DNA from 4 places in the Arthrobacter sp. K5 genome. Region 1 is predicted to be linked to each of the others. Evidence: predicted binding sites of a transcription regulator. Region 1 holds the regulator's gene; each other region holds the start of a gene.
The links. Region 1 encodes HrcA, which represses chaperone genes, less so after heat shock. Its sites were predicted from a motif close to TTNGCACTCGNNNNNNNCGAGTGCNAA; they were not measured.
Positions count from the first base shown of each region.

Region 2: the regulator HrcA is predicted to act here: its motif matches at 4,463-4,489, upstream of ABRP34_RS14030 (Hsp20/alpha crystallin family protein).
Region 3: the regulator HrcA is predicted to act here: its motif matches at 1,850-1,876, upstream of groES (co-chaperone GroES).
Region 4: the regulator HrcA is predicted to act here: its motif matches at 2,468-2,494, upstream of groL (chaperonin GroEL).

Region 1 is NZ_CP159279.1:800,249-807,292, reverse strand. It holds gene hemW (radical SAM family heme chaperone HemW) at 1-325, shown strand, start outside; gene ABRP34_RS03510 (DUF4870 domain-containing protein) at 408-827, opposite strand; gene ABRP34_RS03505 (DUF3097 domain-containing protein) at 960-1,811, opposite strand; gene hrcA (heat-inducible transcriptional repressor HrcA) at 2,023-3,036, shown strand; gene dnaJ (molecular chaperone DnaJ) at 3,095-4,222, shown strand; gene ABRP34_RS03490 (16S rRNA (uracil(1498)-N(3))-methyltransferase) at 4,225-4,995, shown strand; gene ABRP34_RS03485 (GerMN domain-containing protein) at 5,047-5,964, opposite strand; gene ABRP34_RS03480 (PhoH family protein) at 6,310-7,044, shown strand, end outside.
Region 2 is NZ_CP159279.1:3,099,216-3,106,259, forward strand. It holds gene ABRP34_RS14005 (DUF4913 domain-containing protein) at 1-110, shown strand, start outside; gene ABRP34_RS14010 (NAD(P)H-dependent oxidoreductase) at 112-669, opposite strand; gene ABRP34_RS14015 (hypothetical protein) at 720-1,040, opposite strand; gene ftsH (ATP-dependent zinc metalloprotease FtsH) at 1,215-3,320, opposite strand; gene ABRP34_RS14025 (hypothetical protein) at 3,346-3,657, opposite strand; gene ABRP34_RS14030 (Hsp20/alpha crystallin family protein) at 3,925-4,350, opposite strand; tRNA gene ABRP34_RS14035 (tRNA-Lys) at 4,564-4,636, shown strand; gene ABRP34_RS14040 (hypothetical protein) at 4,701-4,949, shown strand; gene ABRP34_RS14045 (MerR family transcriptional regulator) at 5,283-5,609, opposite strand; gene ABRP34_RS14050 (Hsp20 family protein) at 5,746-6,168, shown strand; gene ABRP34_RS14055 (J domain-containing protein) at 6,297-6,710, shown strand; gene ABRP34_RS14060 (hypothetical protein) at 6,748-7,044, shown strand, end outside.
Region 3 is NZ_CP159279.1:1,567,436-1,574,479, reverse strand. It holds gene ABRP34_RS07045 (shikimate 5-dehydrogenase) at 1-88, shown strand, start outside; gene ABRP34_RS07040 (class I SAM-dependent methyltransferase) at 116-1,357, opposite strand; gene ABRP34_RS07035 (hypothetical protein) at 1,413-1,814, shown strand; gene groES (co-chaperone GroES) at 2,032-2,325, shown strand; gene groL (chaperonin GroEL) at 2,411-4,021, shown strand; gene ABRP34_RS07020 (DUF389 domain-containing protein) at 4,118-5,143, opposite strand; gene ABRP34_RS07015 (acyltransferase family protein) at 5,293-7,044, shown strand, end outside.
Region 4 is NZ_CP159279.1:4,085,250-4,092,293, reverse strand. It holds gene ABRP34_RS18665 (ribonuclease HI family protein) at 1-543, opposite strand, end outside; gene groL (chaperonin GroEL) at 661-2,289, opposite strand; gene ABRP34_RS18655 (ABC transporter substrate-binding protein) at 2,579-3,853, opposite strand; gene ABRP34_RS18650 (cold-shock protein) at 3,853-4,056, opposite strand; gene ABRP34_RS18645 (LytR C-terminal domain-containing protein) at 4,215-4,865, opposite strand; gene ABRP34_RS18640 (DUF3263 domain-containing protein) at 4,915-5,223, opposite strand; gene ABRP34_RS18635 (uracil-DNA glycosylase) at 5,429-6,223, shown strand; gene ABRP34_RS18630 (siderophore-interacting protein) at 6,234-7,044, shown strand, end outside.

The DNA of each region.
Region 1 (7,044 bases):
GCACTCGCATGTGGGCGGGGTGCGCTGGTGGAACGTCAAGCACCCCACCGCGTATGCCGGCCGGCTTGCCTCAGGCGCCTCGCCGGCGGCAGGTCGGGAGACCCTCGACGCGGAAACCCGGAGCGTCGAAAAGGTCATGCTGGAAGCCCGCCTATCCTCCGGGCTGGAAACCGCTGCGCTCTCACCCTCGGGCCGGAAGGCCGTGGCCGGGCTGATCGCCGAGGGCCTTGTGGTTCCCGAGGATGCCTTCAGGGGCCGCCTGGTTCTTACGCTGAAGGGCCGGCTGCTGGCCGACGCCGTGGTCCGCAGGATCCTGCCGGACTGAAGCTCCCGGAGGCGCCACCGGCGCAAGGCTTAACAACAGCGGCCCCAGAACCGAACAGGTCTGGGGCCGCTGTCTTGTGCGCTTACTTAATCCAGCGGAGGTTGTACTGGTACCGGTGCGGCTGGCCCTTGTTGACGTGGACGCCCGCGGACACCGCGAAGCAGGTCAGCGCAATCCAGATGAGCGTGGCCACGACGGCGAACAGATTGCCGACGACGGGAAGTAGCACCAGGAGGTTGGCCACGAAGGCTGCAATCGTCGGCGGCAGGGTGAAGTTGAGGGCTTCCTTGGACTCCTGCGCGGTGAACGGGCCGCGGTCGCGGAAGATGAGGTAAATCAGCAGTGCCGGAACACAGCCGAGGATGCCCCCGAAGTGCGCCAGGGTGGCCCACTGCCGGTCCTCGCTGGCGGTCAGCGGAAGCGCATTGGCCGGAACCCCATGGTACTGGGGCAGGTCCTGGCCGGACTGTGTGTCCCTGCGGTCGCGAGCGTCTTCTGCCACGGTGTCTTCCTTTAGCTTGCGTTGGTGCGATAGTGCGTTGGAGGCGCCGGGGCCGCGGTGCGGTGGCGCCGTACCAAGGATACCGGCCCGTACGGGCAATCGCGGGCCCAACGCCGATTCGCGGGATCGGATCTATGGAACAGTGAGGAAATCGATGACTTCTTCCACCCGGCCCAGCAGGGCAGGCTCAAGGTCGGCGTAGGTGCGCACGGCGCCAAGGAGTCTCTGCCAACCGAGGCCAATGTCTTCCTTCGTCTCGTGCGGCCAGCCGAAAGCCGTGAGGATACCGGTTTTCCAGTCCGTGCCGCGCGGCACCACCGGCCACTGCGGAATGCCCAGAACCGATGGCCGGATCGCCTGCCAGACGTCGACGTACGGGTGGCCCACGATCAGCACGTTCCCGGCGGCGCCGGGGGACGCCATCACGGCGTCGGCGATCCTGGACTCCTTGGAATCCGGGACCAGGTGGTCCACCAGAACGCCAAGCCGGCGGCCGTGACCGGGACGGAAGGAGGCAACTGCCGCCGCCAGGTCGTCGATGCCATGGAGGGGCTCGACGACGATGCCCTCCACCCGGAGGTCGTCGCCCCAGACTTTTTCCACGAGTTCAGCATCATGCTTGCCTTCAACCCAGATCCGGCTAGCTTTGGCGACCTGCGCGCGCTGCCCTTCCACCCGGACTGAACCCGACGCCGTCCGCGCGGTGCCCTGCCCTGCGGGCTTGGCTTTGGGGGCCGGGGGCATCAGGCGGATCGGCTGCCCCTCCAGGAGGAATCCGAAGCCCAGCTTGAAGGACCGTGACTTTCCGCGGCGGTCTTCGAGCGCCACCAGGTGCATGCCGCCGGACTTCTCCACACGGGTTACTGCGCCCACCCAGCCGGACTGGACGTCCTCGAGCACCATGCCGCGCTCCACCGGGACCTCGGGCAGGCTGTTCTTGGCGGGCGCTGCGATCTCCTGCGCGCCCCAGGTCTGGTACTGCATTCGTTCACCGCTCTGCACTCGGAAGGAGCCGCTCCGGCCGCGGACATGCCGCCGGGGGACAGGCGCCCGGAATTTCGCCCGGAGCGGTACCAATGCTAACAACGCGGCGACTCATATTAGACTTGTTAGCACTTAGGCATGTCGAGTGCTAACCACAGCGTTGCGGGCAGGATTAACGCCCGGCGCGGGTATGGCCAAAAGGAGGTGGACTGTGAGCGAACCACGGAAGCTAGAGGTGCTGCGCGCCATCGTGGAGGACTATGTCCATTCCCGCGAACCTGTCGGCTCCAAAGCCCTGGTGGAACGGCACCACCTGGGCGTTTCCAGCGCCACCATCCGGAACGACATGGCGGCGCTGGAGGACGAGGGCCTGATTACGGCCCCGCACACCAGCGCCGGCAGGATTCCCACGGACAAGGGTTACCGCCTGTTCGTCGACCAGATCTCGGCGGTCAAGCCGCTCTCCCCGGCGGAGAAGCGCGCCATCCAGACCCTCTTGGAGGGGTCGGAGGACCTCGATGACGTGCTGGACCGGACGGCCCGGCTCCTGTCCCAACTGACCAACCAGGTCGCCGTCGTGCAGTACCCGCACCTGAGCCGCGCCGTGGTCCGGCACATTGAATTCGTGCTGCTGGCGCCGCGGAAGGTGCTGATCGTTCTGATCGCCGACTCCGGCAAGGTGGACCAGCGCGTCGTCGACGCCGGACAGGACCTGTCCGACGACACGCTCGCCTCCCTGCGCACCCGGTTCCTGACCGGCGTGGCCGGCACGCCGGTGGCCATCCTGCCCCAGCACCTGGCCGCCGTCGTGGCCGGCTGCACGCCGGCCGAGCGCCCCGTTGCGATGGCCCTCGGCAAGGGACTGGAGGGCCTCGCCCACAACAGCCGGGAGGACCGGATGGTCCTGGCCGGAACGGCCAACCTGGCGCGGTCCAACGTGGACTTCCCGCTCAGCATCGGACCCGTGTTGGAAGCCCTCGAGGAGCAGGTTGTGATGCTGCGGCTCCTAAGCGACATGGCGCAGGACCCCCGGGGCGTGGCCGTCAGCATCGGCCGCGAAAACCCCTACGACGGGCTGGCCGAGGCGTCGGTGGTGGCCACCGGCTACGGCCCCGACGCCAGCGCCAAGGTGGGCATCCTTGGCCCCACCCGGATGGACTATCCCACCACCATGGCCGCCGTGCGCGCCGTGGCCCGCTACCTTTCGAGGATTCTGGGCCCGTGACCGCACGCCCCGGACATCCTTTGACCACAGGCAGTACAACCAGGAAGAGATACGAACTTTGAGCAGCCACTACGACGTTCTTGGAGTCTCCCCGGAAGCCACCGGCGAGGAGATCAAAAAGGCCTACCGCAAGCTGGCCCGCTCGCTTCACCCGGACGTCAACTCCGGGGAAGACGCAGCCGAACGGTTCAAGGCCGTCACCCACGCCTATGAAGTGTTGTCCGATCCGCAGAAGCGCAGGGTCTACGACACGACCGGTAACGAGAACGGCACCGACAACGGCTTCGGCGGCGGCGGTTACGCCGGCCAAGGCTTCGCGTTCCAGGACATCTTCGACACCTTCTTTGGCGCGGGCGGGACCTCCGGGCCCGCGTCCCGCGTCCGCCGCGGCCAGGACGCGCTCATCAGCGTCCGGATCGACCTGCGCGATGCCGTTTTCGGCGTCAACAAGAAGCTGGAAGTGGACACGGCCGTCACCTGCCCCACCTGTGAAGGCTCCTGCTGCCAGCCGGGCACGCATCCCGAGCGCTGCGACATCTGCGGCGGCAGCGGACAGGTTCAGCGGGCGGTCCGTTCCATCCTCGGCCAGGTCATGACCGCCGCCCCCTGCGGCTCATGCGAGGGCTTCGGCACGGTCATCAAGGACCCCTGCAACGAATGCAGCGGCCAGGGCCGCATCCGCAGCCGCCGTTCCCTGACCATCAAGGTTCCGGCCGGTGTGGCCACCGGAACGCGGATCCAGCTCTCCGGGCAGGGTGAGGCCGGCCCCGCGGGCGGCCCGTCCGGCGACCTTTACGTGGAAATCCGGGTCAACAACGATGCCACTTACGTCCGCGAGGGCGACGACCTCCACGCGACCCTGAACATTCCGATGACCGCCGCTGCCCTTGGCACGGAACTGAGCCTTGAAACCTTCGATGGCAAGCAGGAGATCGACGTCAAGGCGGGCACGCAGTCCGGCGAGATCATCACCCTCCGCGGCCTCGGCGTCACCCACCTGCGGGGCTACGGCCGCGGCGACCTCAAGGTCCACCTGCAGGTGGAAACCCCGTCCAAGCTCGACCCCGCCCAGGAGGACCTGCTCCGGCAGCTGGCCAAGCTCCGCGGCGAGCAGTTCTCCGAGGGCAAGCTTGCAGCCAGCGGCGGCGTCTTCGCCAAACTGCGGGACCGCCTCGGTAACCTGTAGCGGTGAGCAACCCCGTATTCTTCACCCCGGCCGGCGCGCTGGACGGCACGGTTCCCGGTTCTCTGTTCGTCCTCGACGGCGCCGAGGCCCGGCACGCGGTGACCGTCAAGCGCCTGGCGGTGGGGGAGCAGGTGGACCTGGCCGACGGCGCCGGCAAACGCATCACTGGAACGGTGACCGGTGCCGCCCCCGCCGAGCTGACGGTCGAATGCACCTCCGTCAGCGTGGAACCGCGGCCGGACGTGCGCCTGGTCCTGGTCCAGGCCCTCGCCAAGGGTGACCGGGATGAACTCGCGATCGAAACAGCCACCGAGTTGGGGATCGACGCCGTGATTCCCTGGCAGTCCGAACGGTCCATCGTCAGGTGGAAGGGTGACCGGGCGGCCAAGGCGCACGGGAAATGGCAGTCCACCGTGGCTGCGGCTGCTAAGCAGGCGCGCCGCGCCTGGATCCCTGAGGTGCGTCCCGCCGTCGACACCCAGGCCCTGGCAAAGACCGTGGCGGAAGCCGGCCTTGCCGTGATCCTGCACGAAGATGCAGTGACGCCGCTGCGGCGGGTCCTCTGCAAGTGGTCGGAGGAGCGCCAGGAGGCGGCCGACTCCGGAGAGATCCTCCTCATCGTTGGTCCCGAAGGGGGCATCAGTCCCCGGGAGGTCACCCGGCTGTGCAGTGCCGGGGCGGTCACGGCACTGTTGGGTCCGCACGTCCTGCGGTCATCGACGGCGGGACCGGCCGGCGTCGTGGTAGCAAGCGACGTCCTGGGCCGCTGGTAGCCTCAACCAGCGAACGCGCTAGCGACCGGTAAGCCCAGTGCACTGGGGGACTTAGCGAACGGTGAACCCGCGCGTGTCCACGTTGAGTTCGTCTTCAGGCTTGCCCGGGTCGATCTGGGAGACCCGCACCTCGTAGTTGCCGGGCGCGAGATTGACCGTGATGCCGAAGACTCCGGAGGCGGCCGGATCCGAGGCCGCCGTGGCCTCCCCAATCAGGTAGCTTTCCTTGTCGCCGTTGTCCTGGACCTTGAGGATGCGCCAGTGGAGTTTGCCGTTGGGGACGGTGCTTCGTCCGGAGATCTTGACCCGGCCGTCGCTGACTTCGGTGCCCTGCTGCGGATCGATGATCCACACCGGCGCCACCATTCCGGCACTGCGCGACGTGGGGGCACCGAGCTTGACGTGCTTGAAGGCCAGGTAATCGGTGTGCCCGTCCACCAGGATCACTACCTCGATCTGCTGGCCGGCGTCAATCAGGCCAGAACTGGCCCCCGCGGCGGTTGCGGTGTATACCAGTTGCTGGATGGCCCGCTGGGCCATGTCCGCGTCGAGGTTGCTGTTGAAGGCATCGGCGGAAACGTCCACGGTAATGACGTTGGTGCCCGAGATCGACGTCGCGAGGTTCTTGGGGTTCTGCCACGGCGTGAAGAAGTCCGGATCCAGCGGTGTCTCCGACATCATGGCGCGAAGGGCCCGCGTGATCGGGTTCTCATCGTCCGGCACGTCGCGGAACTCGCGGTACAGGAACACGTTGCTGTTGCTGCGCCCGATCCAGTAGACCGGCGCCTTGTTCGAGGACTGCGTCGTTTCCAGTGGCGCGCTGGTAGTGGGGACGCCGTCCGTGCCCGCCGCCCGGCGCGACGAGGACGTCGGAGAGTTGGCGGAGGTCACCGCGGGGTCAGGATCGGCGATGCACCCGGACATCAGCAGGGCAGCCGGAAGCAGCGCGGAGAGCAGCACGGAGCGCATCCGCGGTACTTTCCGTCCCGGAGTTCCTTGCTGACTGATGCTGGCGATCCCTTCGAATAGGCAGTTGCTGGCGGGCAGGCCGGACCGTTTCCGGCGAGCTCCTTTTCCAGCATTACACGAGTCTTTGGGGCACAGCGTGCCTTTCGCGGCAGGCGGCCGAACTGCAACGGGAACGATATGAGGCCGATACAAAGTTGATACCTAATTGCGGGAACGCGTTACGGAATTGCGGTCCGCTGTGACCTTCCGGGACGGCTGGCCGAGGCGTGCGCTGGCGTAAGATGTAAAGACACAAACGAGTTATATTCCGAACTGGAGGGAACTGAAGGCCTGCGGGCCGTCACCATGACTGAATCAGCCAACGGAAAGCGCCGCCTCAACACGGGGGACCGAACCACGGGCGAATTCCCCCATACTCTTCCCGGTGTCCGGACGGAGGTGGTCATCTTCGATAACTCTGATCAGATGGTGCAGTCGCTGGGAAGCCACGACGAGGCCCTCCGCTTCATCGAGGACCAGTTTCCGGCCGTCAGTTTCCACGTCCGCGGCAACGAACTCTCCATCAACGGACCCGCGGCCGATGTTCCGCGGATCATGCGCCTGCTCCACGAGGTCCGGGGGCTCGTGGCCCGCGGCACCATTATTACGCCGGCAGTTCTCCAGCAGCTGGTGTCGCTGCTCCGCAGCCAGTCGCTGCAGAACCCGGTAGAGGTGCTGACGCACGACATCCTGTCCAGCCGCGGCAAAACCATCAGGCCCAAGACGCTGAACCAGAAGAACTACGTGGACGCCATCGACGCGAACACGGTGATCTTCGGGATCGGCCCCGCCGGTACCGGCAAGACCTACCTCGCGGTGGCCAAGGCGGTGCAGGCCCTGCAGCAGAAGGAAGTCAGCCGGATCATCCTCACCCGCCCCGCCGTCGAAGCGGGCGAGCGGCTCGGCTTCCTGCCCGGCACGCTCAGCGACAAGATCGACCCGTACCTGCGCCCGCTGTACGACGCGCTGCACGACATGATGGACCCCGAGTCCATCCCCCGGCTGATGGCGGCCGGAACGATCGAAGTGGCGCCGCTGGCC
Region 2 (7,044 bases), 2.3 Mb from region 1:
ACCACCACATGTCCGTTCTGCTCTCCACTGATGGGCCGTTCAAGGGCTGCACAACGGACGACGGACACGGTCCAAACTTGCCCCTGTACCCTGCGAAGAACCGCCCGTAATTTATGTGCGGAGGGACTTGAGCGCCGTTGCCCAGGAAATGAGCTGGTCCAGCAGCGGCTCCAGGGCATCTTCTGCGGCTTGGCTTGGAGTGAAGCTCGTGAAGTTTTCGAAGTCGGTGGCGAAGGAGAGTGCCACCTGGGCCCGGACGTCGGCCATCTGCAGTTCACCGGCGATCAGGCGCAGGTTTTCGGCGGCGCGGACGCCGCCGGCGCTTCCGTAGGAGACGAAGCCGGCGGCCTTGTTATTCCATTCCGCATAAAGGAAATCCAAAGCGTTCTTCAGGACGCCGGGAACGGAGTGGTTGTATTCGGCCGTGACAAAAATGAACCCGTCGAATCGCGAGACAGCCCTCGCCCAGGCCTTGGTGTGCTCGTGCTGGTAGTTGCCCAGCGACGGCGGCATGGGCTCATCCAGCAGCGGCAGGCTGTAGTCGGCCAGGTCGAGCATCTCAAACTCGGCACCTCCCCGAGAGGTTGCCCTGGCCATCACCCAGTCTGCCACCTGCCTGCTTCGGCGCCCCGGCCGGGTACTGCCGACCACCACGGCGATCTTCACCACACGAACCACTCCTTCCGGTAACGGGTATACCCGGCGTCATGTCACCGGGGTCATTTTTCAAGAACGCTGTCGATGAGGTCTTTGAGGATTTCCCAGAAGTCCCTGGCCCGGAAAGAGGTAACCGGTCCTCGTCCCTGGGCTTTCCGGACAGCGTTGGCAATAGCGATGGCTTCCGTAAAGAGTTCGGCGGTGACGGCCGGCACCCGTTCGGGTTCGAGGGCGAGGATGTGTTCGACCATCGCCCGGGAATGCTTCTCGGTCTCCCCGCCCTGATCCCGGCTCAGACGGCTGGGCTCCAGGCGGCTCCTTGCCGTGGTGATTCCCCGGTCCACGTGGGGGGCAAAACCGTCGTCCATGTACTGGATTGTCATGGTTCTCTCCTCAAATCTAGTTCCATTTCGGGAATCGTCCCGATGCGATTTCCCAAGGATCTACATCAGTTGGCACAGATTTAATAGCACTGGCGTCAAATGGTGACAAGGGATTCATCGGGCGGCCAGGGCAAGTTCAGGAGCCTGGTATTCATTCCTCCTGGGACCTGGACCTCACGATTGTCTTGCTGCAGCACCGGCGCCGGATCCTTGCGTACCAGGCCCACTGGCCGGCAGACCCGCATCCGGCATGTGCCGGCGCGGTTCCGCTCCGTCGGGTGTTCCGGTCCGTTCGATGCCCGCGGCAGCGTAGATCTCCTGTTCATCCAAGGTCTCCGCTTCCAGGAGCCGTTCCGCCAGAGAGTCCAGCCGCCGCCGGTTGTCCTGCAAAAGGGTGCGCGCGCGCTGGTAACACTCGGCCACCAAGGTTCTGACTTCATCGGCCACGGCGTCGAGCATGCCCTCGGAGACACCGGCGGTGCGTGGATCACCTTCTTCCGGAAGGACCTGGACCGGGCCGATCCGTTCGGACATGCCCCAGCGCCCGACCATCATGCGGGCCAGGTGGGTGCTGGTTTCAAGGTCGCTTTCCGCGCCGGTGGTGACGACGCCGAAGACGAGTTCCTCGGCGGCCATCCCACCCAGGGCACCCACGATTCTGCCCTTAAGGTAGTGCTCGTCGTAGCCGTACCTGTCCGTGTCGGGAGTGGACAGGGTCACCCCGAGGGACCGGCCGCGGGGGATGATGGAGATTTTCCGTACCGGGTCCGCTCCTGGCTCCAGCATGCCCAGCAGGGCGTGCCCGGACTCGTGGAAGGCTGTTCTCCGGCGCTCCTCCGCGGGCATGACGACGTTGCGGACGGTGCCAAGCTGCACCTTCTCGAGCGCGTCGAGCAGGTCCCGGTGACTGACGGCGGAATGTTCACGTTTGACGGCGAGCAAGGCCGCTTCGTTGATGAGGTTTGCAAGTTCGGCCCCTGTCATGCCCGGGGTGATCCGGCTCAGGGCGTCGAGGTCGGTGTCCTGTCCCAGACGGACGGTCCGGGAGTGGACCTGCAGGATTTGTGCCCGGCCTTTCTGGTCCGGGGCGTGGACGGTGATGGAGCGGTCAAAACGGCCCGGGCGCAGCAGGGCCGGGTCCAGGACGTCCGGTCTGTTGGTGGCGGCGAGGACGACGACGCCTTCGGAGGAGGAGAACCCGTCCATTTCGGTCAGGATCTGGTTCAGGGTTTGTTCCCGTTCATCGTGGCCGCCCACGGCAAGGGAACCGCTGCGTTTCCGCCCGATCGCGTCGATCTCGTCGATGAAGATGATCGACGGCGCCGCATCGCGGGCGGCCTGGAAGAGTTCGCGGACCCTGCTGGCTCCCACCCCGACGATCATTTCGACGAATTCGGAGGAACTGGCGTGGAAGAACGGGACCCCGGCTTCTCCCGCCGTCGCCCGGGCCAGCAGTGTTTTTCCTGTTCCGGGCGGGCCGCTCAGCAGAACGCCCTTTGGTGGTTTGGCTCCAATCAACCGGTACTTGTCGGGTGCTTTCAGGTAGTCAACGACCTCGGAGATCTCGGCCTCGACTTCATCGATACCGGCCACGTCCTTGAAGGTCACCCGGATCTTCCCAGGGTCCACCGGCTGGAATTTCTTCCCTCCCCCCATGCCGAACAGCCCGGATTGCCGCTTGAGCAGCCACAGGTAGAACAGGACGAGCAGCCCTATGGGCGCCACGGAGAGCAGCAGGTTGAGCAGCAGTCCCCGTTCCTGGATAGCAGGGGTGGCGCGCACTGCGACCTTGTTTCGCTCCAGAACGCCGAGAAGGTCATCGGCAGCGAAGGCCGGCCGCTCGGTGGTGAATTGCTGATAATTGGCTGTCGCTCCGGGCAGGGGCCGTTCCTGCCTCAGGGTTCCCTCAATCGTGTTTCCCCGGGCGAAGATTTCGGAGACGTTGTTGGACGCCACCTGTGCCTTGAATTCTGTGTATGGTACGGGCTGGGGACGGGCTGACTGATCCTGAATCGAGAGCGCGGCAAAGACAGCAACGTATAGCAGGGTGGCCCACAGTGCCCACTTCTGCCAGGCTCCCCAGCCCCTGGAACCCTTTGGGGAGCCTGCGCCGCTCTCACCACCCGGCAGACCCTCCGTCCGCCAGGGAACCGCACCCGCACCGGCCCCGCTACCCGGCCGGCCATCAGCTTCGGTCTTTTGATCAACAACCGGGGAACGATCCGGCATAGCCCTGCACACCTCCACTTCTTCTGTTTGGAAAGGAACTTTTCCTGGCATGGCCGCCAACGGAGGGGCTTGACCGTCACTGGACCCTCCGGGCGAACCATGGTTTGGTCCTGGTGCGCCGGTCAGACGTGGCCGGTGGCAGTTCCGCGGCTTGTTCGTCGGTGAGGGCGCAACGGATCTGCGTGGTTGTCATCCGCTCAATCGAGTCCCGGGGCACGAACCTCGGGCCCGCCCCGGTGGCGACGACGATGCCGTGGAAAATGTCCCCTCTGTCATCCAGGACCCGCTCCAGCGTTCCAAACGCCCGTCCGGAGCGGGAGATAACCGGCGTCCCCCTCGCCAGGGCTGTGTAGGCAACCGGCCGGCCCTCATCATTCACCGCTGTCACCCCCTTCCTGGAACATTGGTCGGCAGTCGTGAAGCCGGAAATGGTTGGGTCAACAGGGGCGGCGATCCCTGTGTGGTCCCCGGCCGCCTGCGGCCGGACACCAATGGAACGGTCCCCGGCCGCTCGCGCGACCTGGGACCGCCGGTTTAGGACAGCCCGTGCGCTGCTGCTGCATGTGCGCTACAAGGCGCGGTGGCGTTGCATTTCTGAATGCCTACCGCCCGATGAGGCAGCGTTAGCGTGTAACGGGCGTCCCGTGCCGGTCTGTTAAGCCGCGTTGATCTGGGGCTGCTGGCCTCCCTTGGTTTCGATTTCGATCTTTCGCGGTGCGGCCTGGGCGGCCACGGGAATGCGCAGGGTCAGAACGCCGGCGTCGTAGCCTGCCTTGATGTTCTCCGTCTCCATGGCGTCCCCCAGGATGAGCTGTCGGCTGAAGACCCCGCGGGGGCGTTCTGCTGCCACCATCTCGGTGCCTTCGCCGACCGGGTCCTTCCGTTCGGCGCGGACAGTCAGGACGTTCCTGTCAACGCCCAGGTCAATGGAATCGACCTCGACTCCGGGCAGGTCGAGAGCAATGACGTATTCCTCACCTTCCCGCCACGCGTCCATCGGCATGGCGGCGGGATGGGCCACGGTGCCCAGCACCTGTTCGGCGAGGCGGTCCAGCTGACGGAACGGATCGAGCATCAACATGACATGCCTCCTTGATCATCTTCGACCGGATCTGCATCCGCTGACATAGATTTAAATAGCACCGGCCGCCGCCCCGTGCAAGAGTTTCCGGGGGCTCTTATGCCCAAAAAATCTTGCGCCTGCGGCGTGGAAGTGCTACTAAATCTATGGTTGGTGATATAGATCCTGATGAGGAGAGGGAGAGAAGGCGACGGATATTGCTCAGGGCGGCGGGCACCCGTAGCTCAGCTGGAAGAGCAGGGGACTTTTAATCCTCGGGTCGTGGGTTCGATCCCCACCGGGTGCACACCTGAACAGCGCACCGGACTCCCAGTCCGGTGTGGATCCAGATGAAAGGGCGGTGATACGAGATGAATCCGGAGCTCCAGGGGCTGAGGGCGCTGGCTGCAGTCATAGCAACCGCCGAAGCCACGCTGGACGTGGCATGCCGGACCCTTAGGGAGTCCGCCACGGCATTGCTGCGCACCGGAGATGCCACCCTTGCCGAGGTCAGTGAGGCCACCGGCCTGGACCAGGGTGAACTGCTGGAGCTGCTCAGCCGGAACCTTCCAGGACGGGAACCGTCCTGGAAGCAACCCGGGATCGCAGGACTGTCCTAGAGACAGACGTTCAGCTCCCGGGCCGAAGCCAGACCCATAAGATGGCTGCCCGCCGGTGCGCGAGCATGGAAGCCGCGGCCGCCAGGGACGAATCCCGGGACGGTGTCATCTATCCGCTCCGGGTTCGAATCCTTGGCCGCTGAACGGAACGCTTCTGCACGGAACAGTGAGCCGGAATGCCGGGCGGGAGCTCTGCCGTCGCCGGCGGGTCGCTGACCTTCCCGCCCGGCGGTCCGTCCGGGGCCGGAGCCCCGGGCCGTTCGGGCGTTCGTGCTGGAGAAGCTTCGCCGGCGCCCGTCGGCTGTACGCCGGCCGTCCCTGCCCCTGCTTGCCTTATACGCCGTCACTGTTGTCGTTGTCCTTGATCGGGCGGGAGGTGCGGGCGCGCTTTAGTTGGCGCCGGAGCCGGGTGTTGTCCATTTCCAGTTCCAGCACCTTGGCCACGCCCGCCAGGTTGAGCCCCTCATCGAGGAGTTCTCCGATGCGGCGGAGGACCGCGAGGTCGGATTCACTGTACTGGCGGGTGCCTCCCTCTGTTCGTTTCGGGGTGAGCAGGCCGCGGCGCTCATAGAGCCGGATGTTCTGCTGGCCCGTCCCCAGCAGTTCCGCCACCACTGAAATGGCGTACAGCCGGCGCCCGCTGCTGCGTTGGTTTGCCATGAGTTTCCCGTCAATTTCCATGGATCGTCCTCTTGCACCAGTTTGTCACCAGTGCTATAAGAAATCTATATCCACTGTCACAGATACCCGGCGGTGGGTAGCCATGGAATCTAGATGCTGAAGGGAGTGGGAAATGATGCTTATCCGTACTGACCCGTTCCGTGAGCTGGACCGGCTCACGCAGCAGGTCTTCGGAACAGCAGCCCGTCCGGCGGCCATGCCAATGGACGCGTGGCAGGAGGACGGGGAATTCGTGGTGGCGTTTGACCTGCCCGGGATTTCGCCCGACGCCGTGGATCTGAACGTTGAACGGAACGTCCTTACCGTCCGGGCAGAGCGCCGGGACGCCACCCAGCCCAACGTCGAGCTGGTGGTCTCCGAGCGGCCGCGCGGCGTCTTCAGCCGCCAGCTCATCCTTGGCGACACGCTGGACACCGAGAACATCAAGGCCAGCTACGACGTCGGTGTGCTGACACTGCGGATCCCCGTTGCCGAACAGGCAAAGCCGCGGAAGATCGAAATCGAAAGCAAAGGCCAGCAGCAACAGATCGGAACATAACGCTTCGATGCACGCGAAGGGGCGGCATCCGGAATCCCGCGTCCAGGCGCGGGACCGGAGGCCTGCCCCCTACTGCTGCCACTGCAACCGCAATACGCAAAAGAATCCTGCCAGCAGCAACAGGCTTCATGATGACCAGACCTGTCCCGGACCACTACGCAGTCCTGCACGTTTCCGCTGACGCAACGTCACGGGAAATCGCCCGCGCCTACCGCGCCCTCATGCGCCGGCACCACCCCGATGTCGCCGGCGGTGAGTCCGCGCCCGCCGAACTGCAGCTCATCATGCAGGCGTTCTCCGTGCTCCGGGACCCCCAGCGCCGCCGCGCCTATGACCGTGAAGCCGCCCGCACCAGGAAATCTGTTCCACCCGCCAGGGCGACCGGGCCTCAGGAACATCCTGAAGCGGACGCTCAGGGGGCGCGCCCACGGGCAGAAAGGCGGAACGGCCGCCCGCAGGTCATTCCGGTCCGGATGGTCCGGCGCCGGGAACCGCCATTTCGCGCCACTCCGGTCAGGTGGGAGAGCGGACCGTGGGCGTAACCGCACATGCACCAGACCCCAGAGGAGAACCACCACGATGAGCGACTGGCGCCGCTACGACTCACACCTGATCCCGGCCTTCCACGAGCGGTTCGAGCAGCGCTGGGGCAAGGGCACAGCACCGTTCCTGGACCCCGAGGCCCACGAGGAGCCACTGCCCCGCGCACAATGGATCAACCCCGCCACCGGTGCCGCCCTCGCCGTGGTCCCCATCTGGACCGACAAAGAGGACAGCCAGCACCGTTCCTTTGGCGTGTTCTACCTGCCACCGGCAGGGGACATCTGGATGCTCCGACCAGGGTTCACCGGGTTCCTTGAACCCGGCGTTGACGAC
Region 3 (7,044 bases), 770 kb from region 1:
GGCGCTGGAGCAGTTTGTGCTGTACACGGGAATCCGCCCCACCGAGGAGCAGGTCCGGGATGCCGAGGCGTTCGTCCGCGCCCAGTAACTGAGGGGCCCAGTGATGAGCCAGTGATTAAACGGGCTCCACGGAGACAGCCACTCGCTCTTCCCCGATCCGGGTGAGGACCAGGGTGGCTGTCTTTTTGCCCGCGGCCTTGCCGCCGGCTTTACCGCCGCCCTTGCTCCCGGGCAGCAGCTGCTTGCGCAGCTCCTCAGGTGTCACCGACGTGCCGCGCTTCTTGATGTCCAGCACGCCGACGCCGTTCTCCCGGACCCAGGCCTTGAGCGCCCTGACGTTGTACGGCATGACCTCCAGGACCCGGTAGGCCCGGGCATACGGCGTGTCCACAAGCTCCGGGGCGCAGATGTAGGCGATGTGCTCGTCCACGAGGTGGCCGCCCAGGTCGAGGGCCAGGTCGGCCACGAGCCCGGCACGGATGACGGCGCCGTCCGGCTCGTACAGGAAGCCCTCCACCGGCCCCACGGGGGCCACGGGTCCGGCGTCGAAACCGTCCCCGCTGGTGAGCTCCGCGGCCCCCCCTGCGCCGATCACCAGGGCGGCCCGCCGAATTCCGGGACGGGCCACAGCGTTGAACCACAGCGTGACTTCCGTGACGTCGCCGCCCACCGAGACCCACTGCGCCTCGCAGCCGCCAGGCACCGACTCGTGCGGCATGCCGGGCCCCATTTTGACGCCGACGGCGCGCCCCGCGGCCGCCAGCGACTCCACGAAGGACAGCGGCGGAGAGAAAGCCTCGGGGTCCCAGATCCGCTTGGTGCCGGACGTGGTGGTGGTGCGCCGGGCGGGGTCCAGCCAGACGCCCGCCCCGTCCTCCAGCGCCACGGAAGTCGCGTCCGAATGGACCACCGTGGCGTGCGGAAACGGAATGAGGTTAATCGTGGCGCACGCGGCGGTGGTCTCGTCGACCTCCACAGCGGTCACGGCGATGTCCAGGGACGCCAGCGCCATGGCGTCCGCGCCGAGGCCGCAGCCCAGGTCGGCCACGTGGCGGATGCCCGCCTGGGCAAAGCGCTGGGCGTGCCGGGCCGCGACGTTGAGGCGCGTGGCCTGCTCCAGGCCGGCCTGGGTGAACAGCATCTGCCGGGCGAACTCGCCGAACTTGGCCTCCGCCCTGGTCCGGAGCCGTGACTGCGTCAGGACCGCGGACACGAGTTCGGGGGAGTGGCCGGCCTTGCGGAGGCTCGAGTTGAGGGCGAAGGAGCGGTCCTCCCGGTAGGGTCCGAGCGAGGCCAGCAGCTCCCATCCTTCTTCCGTGAGGAGCGGGGCGATCTGGTCCTGCGGTGCTTCAGACATGGGATCAAGCCTAGTGGAGCGGCCGCCCCAAGCTCTTCCCGCTAGGGTGGTCTGAATGGAATCCAGCGAAACGCCCACCCCCGATCAGCCCGAAAGCACCAACTCCGGCCCGGCGCAGCATAGCCGCCTGGTCCGGTATGCACGCCCCGCGCTGATCGCCGGAGCAGTGGTGGCCGTCGTCTGTCTTGTCCTGCTGGTGATCATCTTCCTGCTGGACTCCTTCAATGCCACCGTCTACTCCGTTGGCGGCAAGAACATCAGCGACGCCACCGAGGAAGCCCGGCAGATCCGGGACCTGTACCTGGGCGCGCGTGTGGGCGGCATCGTGGTGCTCATCGTGTCGGTCGTGGCTGCGGCGGCGGCCGCCGTCGTGCTTGTCCGCGCACAGCGGAAAGCGGGGGACGACGACGCTGACGGCGGCGAGGACCTGGGCTTCGACGACCTGGCCGGGCGCTGATCCAAGGCGTCCCGCGGGTTACGACGGATGAATTTCTGGCACTCGCCTTGACCGAGTGCTAACCCCTTACATAGAGTCATCATTAGCACTCTCCCTAGGAGGGTGCTAACACACGAAGAGCTGCCAGCCTGGCTGCTGCCGGCACCGCGACGACGGTCTGCCGCCATGGCGCAACAGTTTTAATGTCCATGAATTTTGACGAAAAGGAGAGGTCCGAGTGTCGGTCTCTATTAAGCCTCTTGAGGATCGTATTGTTGTCCGCCCGCTCGAAGCCGAGCAGACCACGGCTTCCGGCCTGGTCATCCCGGACTCCGCCCAGGAGAAGCCGCAGGAAGGCGAAGTTGTTGCAGTAGGCCCCGGCCGCTTCGAAGACGGCAACCGCGTACCGGTCGACGTAGCCGTTGGCGACGTTGTCATCTACTCCAAGTACGGCGGAACTGAAGTCAAGACCGGCGGCACCGAGTACCTCGTGCTCTCCGCCCGCGACGTTCTGGCGATCGTCGTTAAGTAACTCTTTGGATCCCCGTGCCGCCGTCCGCGTCTGATTTCTGTCTGACCGGGCGGCTGCGCGGGGTTCTGTCTTGAAAGGACAAACCATGGCAAAGCAGCTTGCGTTTAACGACGCTGCCCGCCGGTCGCTTGAAGCCGGCATCGACAAGCTCGCCAACACGGTTAAGGTGACGCTTGGTCCCCGCGGCCGCAACGTCGTGCTGGACAAGAAGTGGGGCGCCCCCACCATCACGAACGACGGCGTAACCATCGCCCGGGAAATCGAGCTGGACGACCCGTACGAGAACCTTGGCGCCCAGCTGGCCAAGGAAGTCGCCACCAAGACGAACGACGTCGCCGGTGACGGCACCACCACAGCTACCGTGCTCGCCCAGGCACTGGTCAAGGAAGGCCTGCGCAACGTTGCTGCCGGCGCCGCTCCGGGCCAGATCAAGCGCGGCATCGAGGTCTCCGTCGAGGCCGTCGCAGCACGCCTGCTGGAGAACGCCCGTCCCGTCGAGGGCACCCAGGTGGCCAACGTTGCCGCCATCTCCGCCCAGAGCGACGAGGTGGGCGAGCTGCTCGCCGAGGCATTCGGCAAGGTGGGCAAGGATGGTGTGATCACCATCGAGGAATCCTCCACCACGCAGACCGAACTGGTTCTCACCGAAGGCATGCAGTTCGACAAGGGCTACCTGTCCCCGTACTTCATCACCGACACCGAGCGCCAGGAAGCCGTCCTCGAGGACGCCCTCATCCTGATCAACCAGGGCAAGATCTCCTCGGTGCAGGAATTCCTGCCGCTGCTGGAGAAGGCGCTGCAGAGCTCCAAGCCGCTGTTCATCATCGCCGAGGACGTCGACGGCGAGGCTCTGTCCACGCTGATCGTCAACCGCATCCGCGGCACCCTGAACGTGGTTGCCGTCAAGGCTCCGGGCTTCGGCGACCGCCGCAAGGCCATGCTGCAGGACATCGCCACGCTGACCGGCGCCCAGGTGGTGTCCCCTGAGCTGGGCCTGAGCCTGGACTCCGTGGGCCTCGAGGTGCTGGGTACCGCCCGGCGCATCACGGTGACCAAGGACAACACCACCATCGTTGACGGCGCTGGTTCGGCCGAGGACGTCGCAGCACGCGTTGCCCAGCTGCGCGCCGAGCTGACCCGCACCGACTCCGACTGGGACCGGGAAAAGCTGCAGGAACGCCTGGCCAAGCTGGCCGGCGGCATCGGCGTGATCAAGGTCGGCGCAGCCACCGAGGTTGAGCTGAAGGAAAAGAAGCACCGTATCGAAGATGCAGTGTCCTCCACCCGCGCCGCCCTCGAAGAAGGCATCGTGGCCGGTGGCGGTTCCGCCCTGATCCACGCACTGAAGGCACTCGACGAGGACCCGGCTGTCACGGCACTCGAGGGTGACGCGGCTGCTGCCGTCGGCATCGTCCGCCGTGCACTGGTCCAGCCGCTGCGCTGGATCGCCCAGAACGCAGGCTTTGACGGCTATGTCGTCGCTGCCAAGGTTGCGGAATCCGCCGTCCACCACGGCTTCAACGCCAAGTCCGGCGAGTACGAGGACCTGATCGCGGCCGGCGTCATCGACCCCGTCAAGGTCACCCGCGCCGCCCTGCGCAACGCAGCCTCCATCGCTGCGCTGGTGCTCACCACCGAGACCCTCGTGGCCGAGAAGCCCGCCGAGGAAAACGAGCACGCAGGCCACAGCCACTAGGCTGCTGCCCGCTCCCGCGGTTTCACAAGGAGGCCCGGTCCAGCTGTTGCTGGCCGGGCCTCCTTTGCGCTTCCTGCGTCCGGCGTTAAGCGCCCTCTACCTCCGGGCGCGAATGGCCTGGCCGCGCAGCCGCAGCGCGACGCCGTCGGGAAGCCGTTTGGTGACCAGCCGGTAAAAGTACAGGACCGCGACGGCGGCGGCCACGATGCCGCCGAGGTTCACCAGCAGCTGCAGGGCAGAGCCGGCCGCCTTGCTGAACTCGCCTAGGACCAGCGCCACGGCAACAAAGCCGGCCGCGGGCACGGTGGTCACCGAAATAAAGACGCCGATCAGGGCGGCCGAGCGCCCGCTGATCACGGAAAGCATCCCGGCGGCGCCGGCGAGGACAGCCACGATCAGCGAAAACGGTCCCGGGTGGTAGATGAACTCGGCCGCCGGGGCACGGTCCAGCACGTCACGCGGAAAGAGGTCCGCGGGCAGCGCAAGCCACGTAATCAGCGCGGTGCTGAGCATCGCGATAGGGAAGCCCACACCGAGGGCAAGCGCCGCGCGCCCGCCGAGACTCCAGTTTCCCCGCACCACAGCCACAGCCAGCGCCGCCAGGGGCCCGAACTCCGGCCCCACGGCCATGGCACCGACGATGGCGATGGTGGAGTCGGTGACTATGCCGATGGCCGCGAGCAGGGTGGCAAGCACAAGGAACGACAGGAAAGTCCAGCTGAGCCGGGACTCTTCACCGGTCTGCCGCGACACCTCGTCCCAGATCACCGTGTCGGCGCCTTCCCCGGGCGCCGTTTCCTCAGCCTTGTCGGCCCTGTCGGAGAGAACCAGGTCCGGAGCTGTAAGGGCAACCGAACCGAGACTCTCAATCTTCAGGGCGCGGAGCTTCTCCATCAGCTCCTCCACCGATTCCCGGGCAACGTGCACCACAAACACGTCGCCTTTGGGAAGGATCGAGGCGCCCGTATGCAGGGCAACCTCGGCCGTGCCGGCCTGCTGCTGGCACAGGTCAGCCACGAGAGTTGTCAGTTCGGCCGGAACGCAAATGCGCATCTGCACAATCACCGGGTTCTCCAATCCCACGCCGCTAAATCCCCTAGGGGCCGACTCTATAGTGCCCATGAAACAGGTATCCGCCCTGCTGAGACGCGGATCACACCCCGGGCGTTTGATTCGTCTCGAATGTCACGAATCGGTAACATGGGTACTTTGTGCTGCCGTTTGAGGGGTTATCTGTGCCAGAAGCGAGATCGACTGACCCGATGAGAAGCATGCCGCGCGAGGAGCCGGCAGGGGGACAAAACCATGAACCGCGGGCTGCCCGCCTGAAGGGCAAGCCGGGCTACCGGCCTGAGGTCCAGGGCCTTCGCGCCCTCGCGGTGCTCATGGTCGTCACCTACCACGTGTGGCTCGGCCGGGTTTCCGGCGGCGTCGACATCTTCCTCCTCATCTCCGCATTCCTGCTGACCCTGTCGTTCGTCCGCAAGGTGGAGAAGGGCACGCCGCTGCGGCTCGTGAGCCACTGGCTGCACCTCTTCAAGCGGCTGATCCCAGCCGCCGTCGTGGTGATTTTGGGCGTGCTCGCCGGAACCTGGCTGGTCCTGCCGCAGAGCCGCTGGCCCGACGTCCTCAATGAGGCGTGGGCGTCCCTCCTCTACGGGCAGAACTGGCTGCTGGCCAACAGCGCGGTGGACTACTATGCGCAGAACCACTCCGGAGCCAGCCCGCTTCAGCACTTCTGGTCCCTGTCCATCCAGGGCCAGGTGTTCATCCTCTGGCCCCTCATCTTCGCCGGCTCCGCCCTGGTGTGGCGGCTGCTGCAGCGACGCCGGGAAGTCAGCTACCGGACCGTTCTGATGGTGGCGTTCAGCGGCATCTTCGTCGCCTCCCTGGTGTTCTCCATCGACCAGACCGCCGGCAACCAGGCGTACGCCTACTTCGACACACGGACCCGGCTGTGGGAGTTCGCGCTGGGATCGCTGCTGGCCTTGGCGCTGCCCTACCTGAAACCGGGGAAGGCGCTGCGCGTGGTGCTGGGCTGGGCAGGGCTCGCCGCCATGATCTCCTGCGGCCTGCTCCTCACCGTGGACCGGTCCTTCCCGGGCTTCATTGCGCTGTGGCCCACGCTGGCCGCGGCTGCGATCATCGCCGCCGGGCAAAGCGGCAGCCGGTTCGGCGTGGACCGGATCCTGTGCTCCAGGCCGCTGGTGGCCCTGGGGGACAACTCCTACGCCCTGTACCTGTGGCACTGGCCGGTCCTGGTGCTGGCATTGGCGGGCACCGGCATCGCGGCGCCCAACCTGGTTCAGGGCCTCGCCATTGTGGCTGGTTCCGTGGTCCTGGCCGTGCTGACCACCCGCTTCGTGGAAAAGCCGCTGCGCGAGTGGCACTGGCCGCAACTGCGGGCCTGGCGCACCGCCGTCGTTATTGTTGCCTGCGGCGCCCTGCTGGCCGGGCCGGTCGCGCTGTGGCAAACCAAGCTGAACGCCGAGGAAGCGGCAGCAGCGGCGCAGCCGCGGGAGCTGACTCCGGGCGCCGCCGCACTGGCGCCGGAGAACGCCGGCAAGCCTACGCCGGAGGCCACCGTGATTCCGGCACCGGCCGCCATGAAAAACGAGTGGGCGGACATCGACGGGCTGTGCACCGACGAAAACGTCCCCAGCGACCCGCTGCTCAACGGCTGCCTGCAGAACAGCAAGCCGGACAAGGTCACCAAGCGGATCGTGGTGCTGGGCGACTCCCACGCGCAGCAGTACATGGCCGCGCTCGGCCCCATCGCCAGGGACCACGGCTGGGAGGTGGTCACCCTCCTGAAGGGGAACTGCCGGTTCGGCGCCGAATCCCCGGAGCGCGACGCCGAGTGCAACGCCTTCAACAAGGCCAGCGCCGCATACGTCATGGAGCACAAGCCGGACGCGGTGTTCACCGTGGCATCCCTCACGCACAAGGAAGCCCCGTTCGAAACCGAAGTGCCCGGCTACCTGGAGGGCATCAAGCCGTTCACTGACGCCGGAATGGACGTA
Region 4 (7,044 bases), 1.6 Mb from region 1:
GTCGGGTTCAAACAGCGGAGGGATGCCGCCCTCGCCACGGCCCTCCTTGACGGGCCTCCGGCCTGCCGCCGGTTCCGCGTCGGGGAAGCCGGGTCCTGAGCGGGCGGCAACACCCTGCTGGTAGGCGATCGCCACGGCCCTGGCGCGCTCGTCTGCGGCTTCGTTCAGCTCGTGCCCGGCGTGGCCCTTGACCCATTCGAACCTGTACTTCCGCCCGGCGAGCTCCCGGTCGATGTCCTTGAGGATGTCCACGTTCAGCACGGGCTTGCCGTCGGCTTTGCGCCATCCTTTGCGCTTCCATCCGGGCATCCACTTGGTCACGGAATTGATCACGTACTGGCTGTCGCAGAGGATGTGCAGGTCCTCGTCGGGGAGATGCGCGGTGGAGCGGAAGAGGTCCAGGACAGCCATCAGCTCACCCTGGTTGTTGGTGCCGTGCGGCCAGCCGCCGGCCCGCCAGCAGTCGTCGTTCACGTACCAGGCCCAGCCTGCGGGACCCGGGTTTCCCAATGCCGAACCGTCGGCTGCTGCAGTAATCGTCACCGAACCATCCTGCCAGACTGGACAGACAAAAAATGCGCAGACAAAACCCGCACACAAAAAAGTGCGGCCCCCTCGGTGGAGGGGGCCGCACTTTTAGACGCTAGGAGCAGCGGGTGGCTAGAAGCCGCCCATGCCGCCCATCTCGTCGCCGCCGCCGACGGCCGGGGCGTTCTTCTCCGGCTTGTCGGCCACAACGGCCTCAGTGGTGAGGAACAGACCGGCAATGGAAGCCGCGTTCTGCAGGGCAGAGCGGGTCACCTTGACGGGGTCGTTCACGCCGGCAGCCAGCAGGTCGACGTATTCGCCGGTTGCTGCGTTCAGGCCGTGGCCTGCGGGCAGGCCGCGGACCTTGTCGACCACGACGCCGGGCTCGAGGCCGGCGTTGAAGGCGATCTGCTTCAGCGGGGCGTCGATGGCAACGCGGACGATGTTCGCGCCGGTTGCTTCGTCGCCGGTCAGGTTCAGGTTGGCGAATGCCTTGGCGCCGGCCTGGATCAGGGCCACGCCACCACCGGCAACGATGCCCTCTTCGACGGCAGCCTTTGCGTTGCGGACAGCGTCCTCAATGCGGTGCTTGCGCTCCTTGAGCTCAACCTCCGTGGCGGCACCGGCCTTGATGACTGCAACGCCGCCGGCCAGCTTGGCCAGGCGCTCCTGCAGCTTCTCGCGGTCGTAGTCGGAGTCGGAGTTTTCGATCTCGGCGCGGATCTGGGAAACGCGGCCGGCGATCTGGTCGGCGTCGCCTGCACCTTCGACGATGGTGGTCTCGTCCTTGGTGACAACAACCTTGCGTGCCTTGCCCAGGAGTTCGAGGCCGGCGGTCTCAAGCTTGAGGCCGACTTCCTCGGCGATGACCTGGCCGCCGGTGAGGATGGCGATGTCAGCAAGCTGTGCCTTGCGGCGGTCACCGAAGCCCGGAGCCTTGACGGCGACGGACTTGAAGGTGCCGCGGATCTTGTTGACGATCAGGGTGGCCAGGGCCTCGCCCTCGATGTCTTCGGCGATGATCAGCAGCGGCTTGTTGGACTGCATGACCTTCTCGAGGACAGCAACCAGTTCCTTGACGTTGGAGATCTTGGAGTTGACGATCAGGATGTACGGGTCTTCGAGGACCGTTTCCTGGCGCTCGGTGTCCGTGACGAAGTATGCGGAGATGTAGCCCTTGTCGAAGCGCATGCCTTCGGTGAGCTCCAGCTCGAGGCCGAAGGTGTTGGACTCCTCGACCGTGATGACGCCTTCCTTGCCCACCTTGTCCAGGGCTTCGGCGATCAGGGCGCCGATTTCGTCGTCACCGGCGGAGATGGAAGCCGTGGCTGCGATCTCTTCCTTGGTTTCGATTTCCTTGGCGGAGTTCAGCAGTTCAGCGGTTACGGCTTCAACGGCCTTCTCGATGCCGCGCTTGAGGGACAGCGGGTCAGCGCCGGCCGCGACGTTGCGCAGGCCTTCCTTGACCAGTGCCTGGGCCAGGACGGTGGCCGTGGTGGTGCCGTCACCAGCGACGTCATCCGTCTTCTTGGCAACTTCCTTGACCAGCTCGGCGCCGATCTTCTCGTAGGGATCGTCCAGCTCGATCTCCTTGGCGATGGAAACACCATCGTTGGTGATCGTGGGAGCGCCCCACTTCTTTTCGAGGACGACGTTGCGGCCACGCGGGCCGAGGGTGACCTTGACGGCGTCGGCGAGGATGTTCAGGCCCCGCTCAAGACCGCGGCGTGCCTCTTCATCAAATGCAATGATCTTGGCCATAACGGCAATAGTCCTTTCGGGACAGTCGTTAAGAAGGAACCTCGCTGCGGTGCCCGCGACGGACGATCCTTTCTGCAGGCCTCTGTATGCCCGACAGTCCGGATCTCACCCCAACCAGGTGTTTCTTTCGCTCCTTGCGCCGCCGCCGGGGAGGTGCCGGCGTGAACCGGACGACCCTTTAGCAGTCGGCACGCTGGAGTGCTAATCAATAATTAGCACTCCCCCGGGGAGAGTGCAAGCAGATGCGCCTGTTAATCCCGCGAACGTGCGGAGTATTCGCTGCCAGCGATCAGCCGGCAGACCTGCCGGCGGCCTCGCTGCCCGTGAGCTTCGCCTTGTTGTCGGCTCCGTAGGTGAACACCATGAACTTGGCAGCGGTGACGTCTCCGTTAGCATCGAAGCGGACAGGTCCTGACTCGCCGTCGTAGTCGATGGCCTTTCCGTCCCGGATGGCGGCAAGGCAGTCCTTGTACGTCGAGCAGACGGCCCGCGGGCCGGACGGCGAGGCGGACGCCCGGCTGCCGGAAGTGCCGCCGGAGACGGGAATGAGGGTACCGGCGATGGAGGCACCGGCGTCGTCCTCTGCCTCAGCGGCGGCCAGGGCCGCGAGGTTCACGGCGTCATAGGTCTCGGCGGCGAACGTCATGTCCTTGAGTCCCGCATCGATGGCCACGAGTTCAGCCTGGAAGTGCGCCGAGGGGAAGACCCCGGGCACCAGGGCACGCGTTCCCTCCATCGACTTCGATCCGAGGGCGGACCCGTACTGCCTGAAGCCGCCGTCGCCGAGGATGAGTTTGTTGCCCGGCAGCCCGGCGTTGGTGAGCTCGGCGATGGCGCCCTGCGCACCGTCCCGGGCAATGACGACGACGGCGTCCGGCGCCGCGTCGCGGGCAGCGGCCGCGGACTTCTGTGCCTCGCCCGCTTTGAAGCCGGAGACGGTGACGGGGTCCAGCCCGCCGGCCTTGGCCGAAGCGGACACTGCCGCAGACACGGCCTGGCCGTAGCTGCCGTCCTCGTAGACCACCGCGAGGCTGTTGGCTCCAGCGTCCTTGGCGAGTTTCACCAGCACGGGAGCCTGCGCGATGTCAGCCGCCGCCGTGCGGAAGTAGTAGCCGCCGCTCTTGTAGCTGCTGAGTTCGGGTGCCGTGTTGGCGGGAGAGATGAGCGTGATCCCGGCTTTGGACAGCACGTCAATGGCGGCCGGCGCTCGGCTGGAATCGGTGGGACCGATCACGACGTCGGCCTTGGCATCGGCGAGTTTCCGGGCCTGCGCGGCGGTGTCGGCACCGGTGGATTCGGGCAGCAGTTCCACGGGCCGTCCCTTGTGTCCGCCCGCCGCGTTGATCTGCTGGACGGCGAGCTTGGCCGCAGCGAGTTGGGCGGCGTTCAGGAAGGCCTGGGGTCCGGTGTTGTCGAGGATCAGTCCGATCCGCAGGGTCCCGTCGCCGCTGGCTTCCACCGGAGCCGTCCGGGCGTTGTCCCCGGATCCGGAGCAGGCAGCCAGCGTCATCACGACGGCGGCGCCCCAGACAGCGGATCCCAGGAGACCTGTGCGTCGTGCCACTAGACGGGCCGGACCTTTTCTGCCTGCGGACCCTTTTCGCCTTCGCCCACTTCAAGCTCCACCCGCTGGCCCTCATCCAGGGCCCGGTACCCGTCGGTCTGGATGGCCGACCAGTGCACAAAGACGTCGTCGCCCGATTCGTCAACGGTGATGAAGCCGTAGCCCTTGTCCGCGTTGAACCACTTCACGGTTCCCAATGCCATGATCCCCACACTTTCAGGTTGCTTCCGTAAGGCCCACGTCGGTGTGTGCCGTGAATTACGCCTTGAAGCCTGTCATAACTGTATCCAGTCAGGCCCTTGCAGGCGCAGGCCGACGGCCGGCAGCGGAGGCAATAGTTATTCAGGCGTAACCGGACCAGCTACTCGTAGCCGGGGCCCAGGACCACCGCAACGGGCGTCGGGAAGTCCGCGCTCTCGACCAGCGTGGGGATGTTCAGCAATGCACTGAGCGCCTCGGCGTTGGCCCTGTGGGCAGCGTCCGAGTAGAAGATCACCGACTGTTGCTGGGGAGCACCCTGCCAGTTGGCCACCTCACCGAGCACCCAGCCGTCGGACTTGACCGTGGCACCAACACGTCCGGCCAGTCCGGAAGTCAGCGTGCCATTAAAAATGGCGACCGGCTGCGACTTGTCCACCGCCGCAGGGGCAATGGTTTCCGAGGTGGCGGGCTCCAGCGCGGAGGGCGACGCCGGGTCGGAGGCGGACGCCGAGGCCGAGGCGGTGGCGCTGGGTGCCGCACTTCCCGAAGGCCTCGCCGTGGGGCTGGCCGACGCCGTGGAAGTGGAAACGGAAGTTCCGGCCGCCGCGGCGGGCTGTGGCGAGGTGGCGGTCTGGAAGCCCAGCTGCGGCAGCAGGAGGAAAGCAACCAGGCCGACGGCGAGCGCCCCGATTCCCACGGAAAGGATCGGCCACAACTTCGGGCGCGACGGCGCGGAGACAACGCGGTGTACGCCCTGCCGGGAGGAGTCCTCAGGCACCCTGTCGAATTCGTCCCGAGCAAAATTAGTCATGGTAAACAGGCGTCCTTGTTGGTTTTCGCCGGCAGTCCGGCACTAGCAGTTACGCGTCAGATCCAAGGCGGCGGGCAGTGCGGGCCCGCTGACGTGACGTACGTAGTCTACGCAATCTCTTTACCAGCATGGGGTCGTGGGCCAGCGCGTGCTCTGTATCAATGAGGGCATTGAGGATCTGGTAGTAGTGCGTCGCGGACAGGTCAAAGAGCTCGCGGATGGCCTGCTCCTTGGCGCCGGCGTACTTCCACCATTGCCGTTCCAGGGCAAGAATCTGCTGCTCCCGCTCACTCAGCGGCGAGTCCCGTGGCGTGAAGCCGTCCAGCAGCGAGCCGCTCCGCAACCCGTGCTCCTGCACTGAATCGTGCCCTGAATTCTGCACTGAATCCTGCTCGGTGAGATGGTCCTGCAACGGCTCGGCCACTGCGCTCTCCTTAGCTGAATCCGGTCAAAGTACCTCCCCTATGTTACGGAGGAATAACAGCCTTGTCATTTGCGGCGCGGCGGCACGGGCCGCCCTTCCGTCGACGGTTGCGGCGGGCTCGGGCCAGCCGTGCGGGAGAATGGACACTGTGACGGAACCTGAACCGCTCTTCGACCTCGAGCCCACCATGGCGGCTGGCCCGGACTTCGCGGAGCTGGCCGGCCTGCCCCTTGGCGAGCTGATGGCACCCGACTGGGCGGACGCGCTGGCGGGAGTGGAGGCCGAGTTGCGGTCCGTCCTGTCCTTCCTCGCCGGCGAGGAGGCGGCCGGGCAGCGTGTGCTGCCGTCGGCGTCGAACGTCCTCAGAGCTTTCCGGCAGCCCCTGAACGGGGTTCGGGTCCTGATCGTCGGCCAGGATCCCTATCCCACCCCCGGGCACGCTGTGGGGCTGGCCTTTTCCGTGGACGCCGGCACCCGCCCCATCCCGCGCAGCCTGGTTAACATCTACAAGGAACTCGAAACGGATCTGGGCCTGCCGCCGCGGATCCACGGCGATCTCGGCGCCTGGGCAGACCAGGGCGTCCTGCTGCTCAACCGGGTGCTGAGCGTGCGTGAGGGCGCTGCCGGGTCCCACCGCGGCAAGGGCTGGGAACCGATCACGACGGCGGCTGTTGCCGCCGTCGTCGGCCGCCGGACAGCGGGGGGAACCACAGCGCCTCTCGTCGCCGTGCTCTGGGGCAAGGATGCCGAGAGCGTCCGCCCCCTGCTGGGCAGTACGCCCGTGGTGGCCAGCGCCCACCCCAGCCCGCTCTCCGCCTCGCGGGGGTTCTTCGGCTCCCGGCCGTTCAGCCACGCGAACGACCTGCTGAAAGAGCAGGGTACCGGGCCTGTGGACTGGGAACTCCCGGCGGTCCCGCCAACGTACTTAGGCTAGGCTTACCTGCATGACTTCCCTTCCGGCCACCACCACCGCCACGAAAAATTCCCGCCCGCAGGTCACCCTGAGCGTCCTTCGCCGGGAGCAGCTTTCCGCGCACATGGTGCGGATCGTCGCCGGCGGTCCGGGGTTTGCTGACTACGTCAACAACGACTTCGTGGACCGGTACGTCAAGATCGTCTTTCCGCAGCCCGGGGTGGACTACCCCCAGCCCCTGGACCTTTGGGCCATCCGGGAGACCATGCCCCGCGAGCAGTGGCCGCACACCCGGACCTACACGGTCCGCTGGGTGGATACGGCCACCGGCGAACTGGCCGTTGATTTCGTCGTTCACGGCGACGAGGGCCTGGCCGGTCCCTGGGCTGCCGCGGCCCAACCGGGCGACACCCTCATCTTCACGGGGCCTGGAGGCGGCTACAACCCCGATCCGGCCGCGGACTGGTACCTGCTGGCCGGGGACGAGGCCGCCCTGCCGGCGGTGGCCGCCGTCATCGAATCCCTTCCCGCACACGCCCGCGGCGTCGCCTTTATCGAGGTGGGTTCGGACGCGGACGTCCAGGAGATTGCTGCCCCTGCCGGACTTGAGCTGGTCTGGCTGCAGCGCGGAGACGTTCCCGCCGGTGAGAGCAGCCAGCTGGTGGAGGCAGTGCGCACCGCCGCCTGGCCCGAGGGGCGCGTGAACGTGTTCGCGCACGGAGAGCGCGGCTACATGAAGGGCCTGCGGGAGGTGCTGTTCCGTGAGCGCGGCCTGGACCGCAGCCAGGTTTCGCTGTCCGGCTACTGGGCCAAGGGCCGGGTCGAGGACGTGTTCCAGGCTG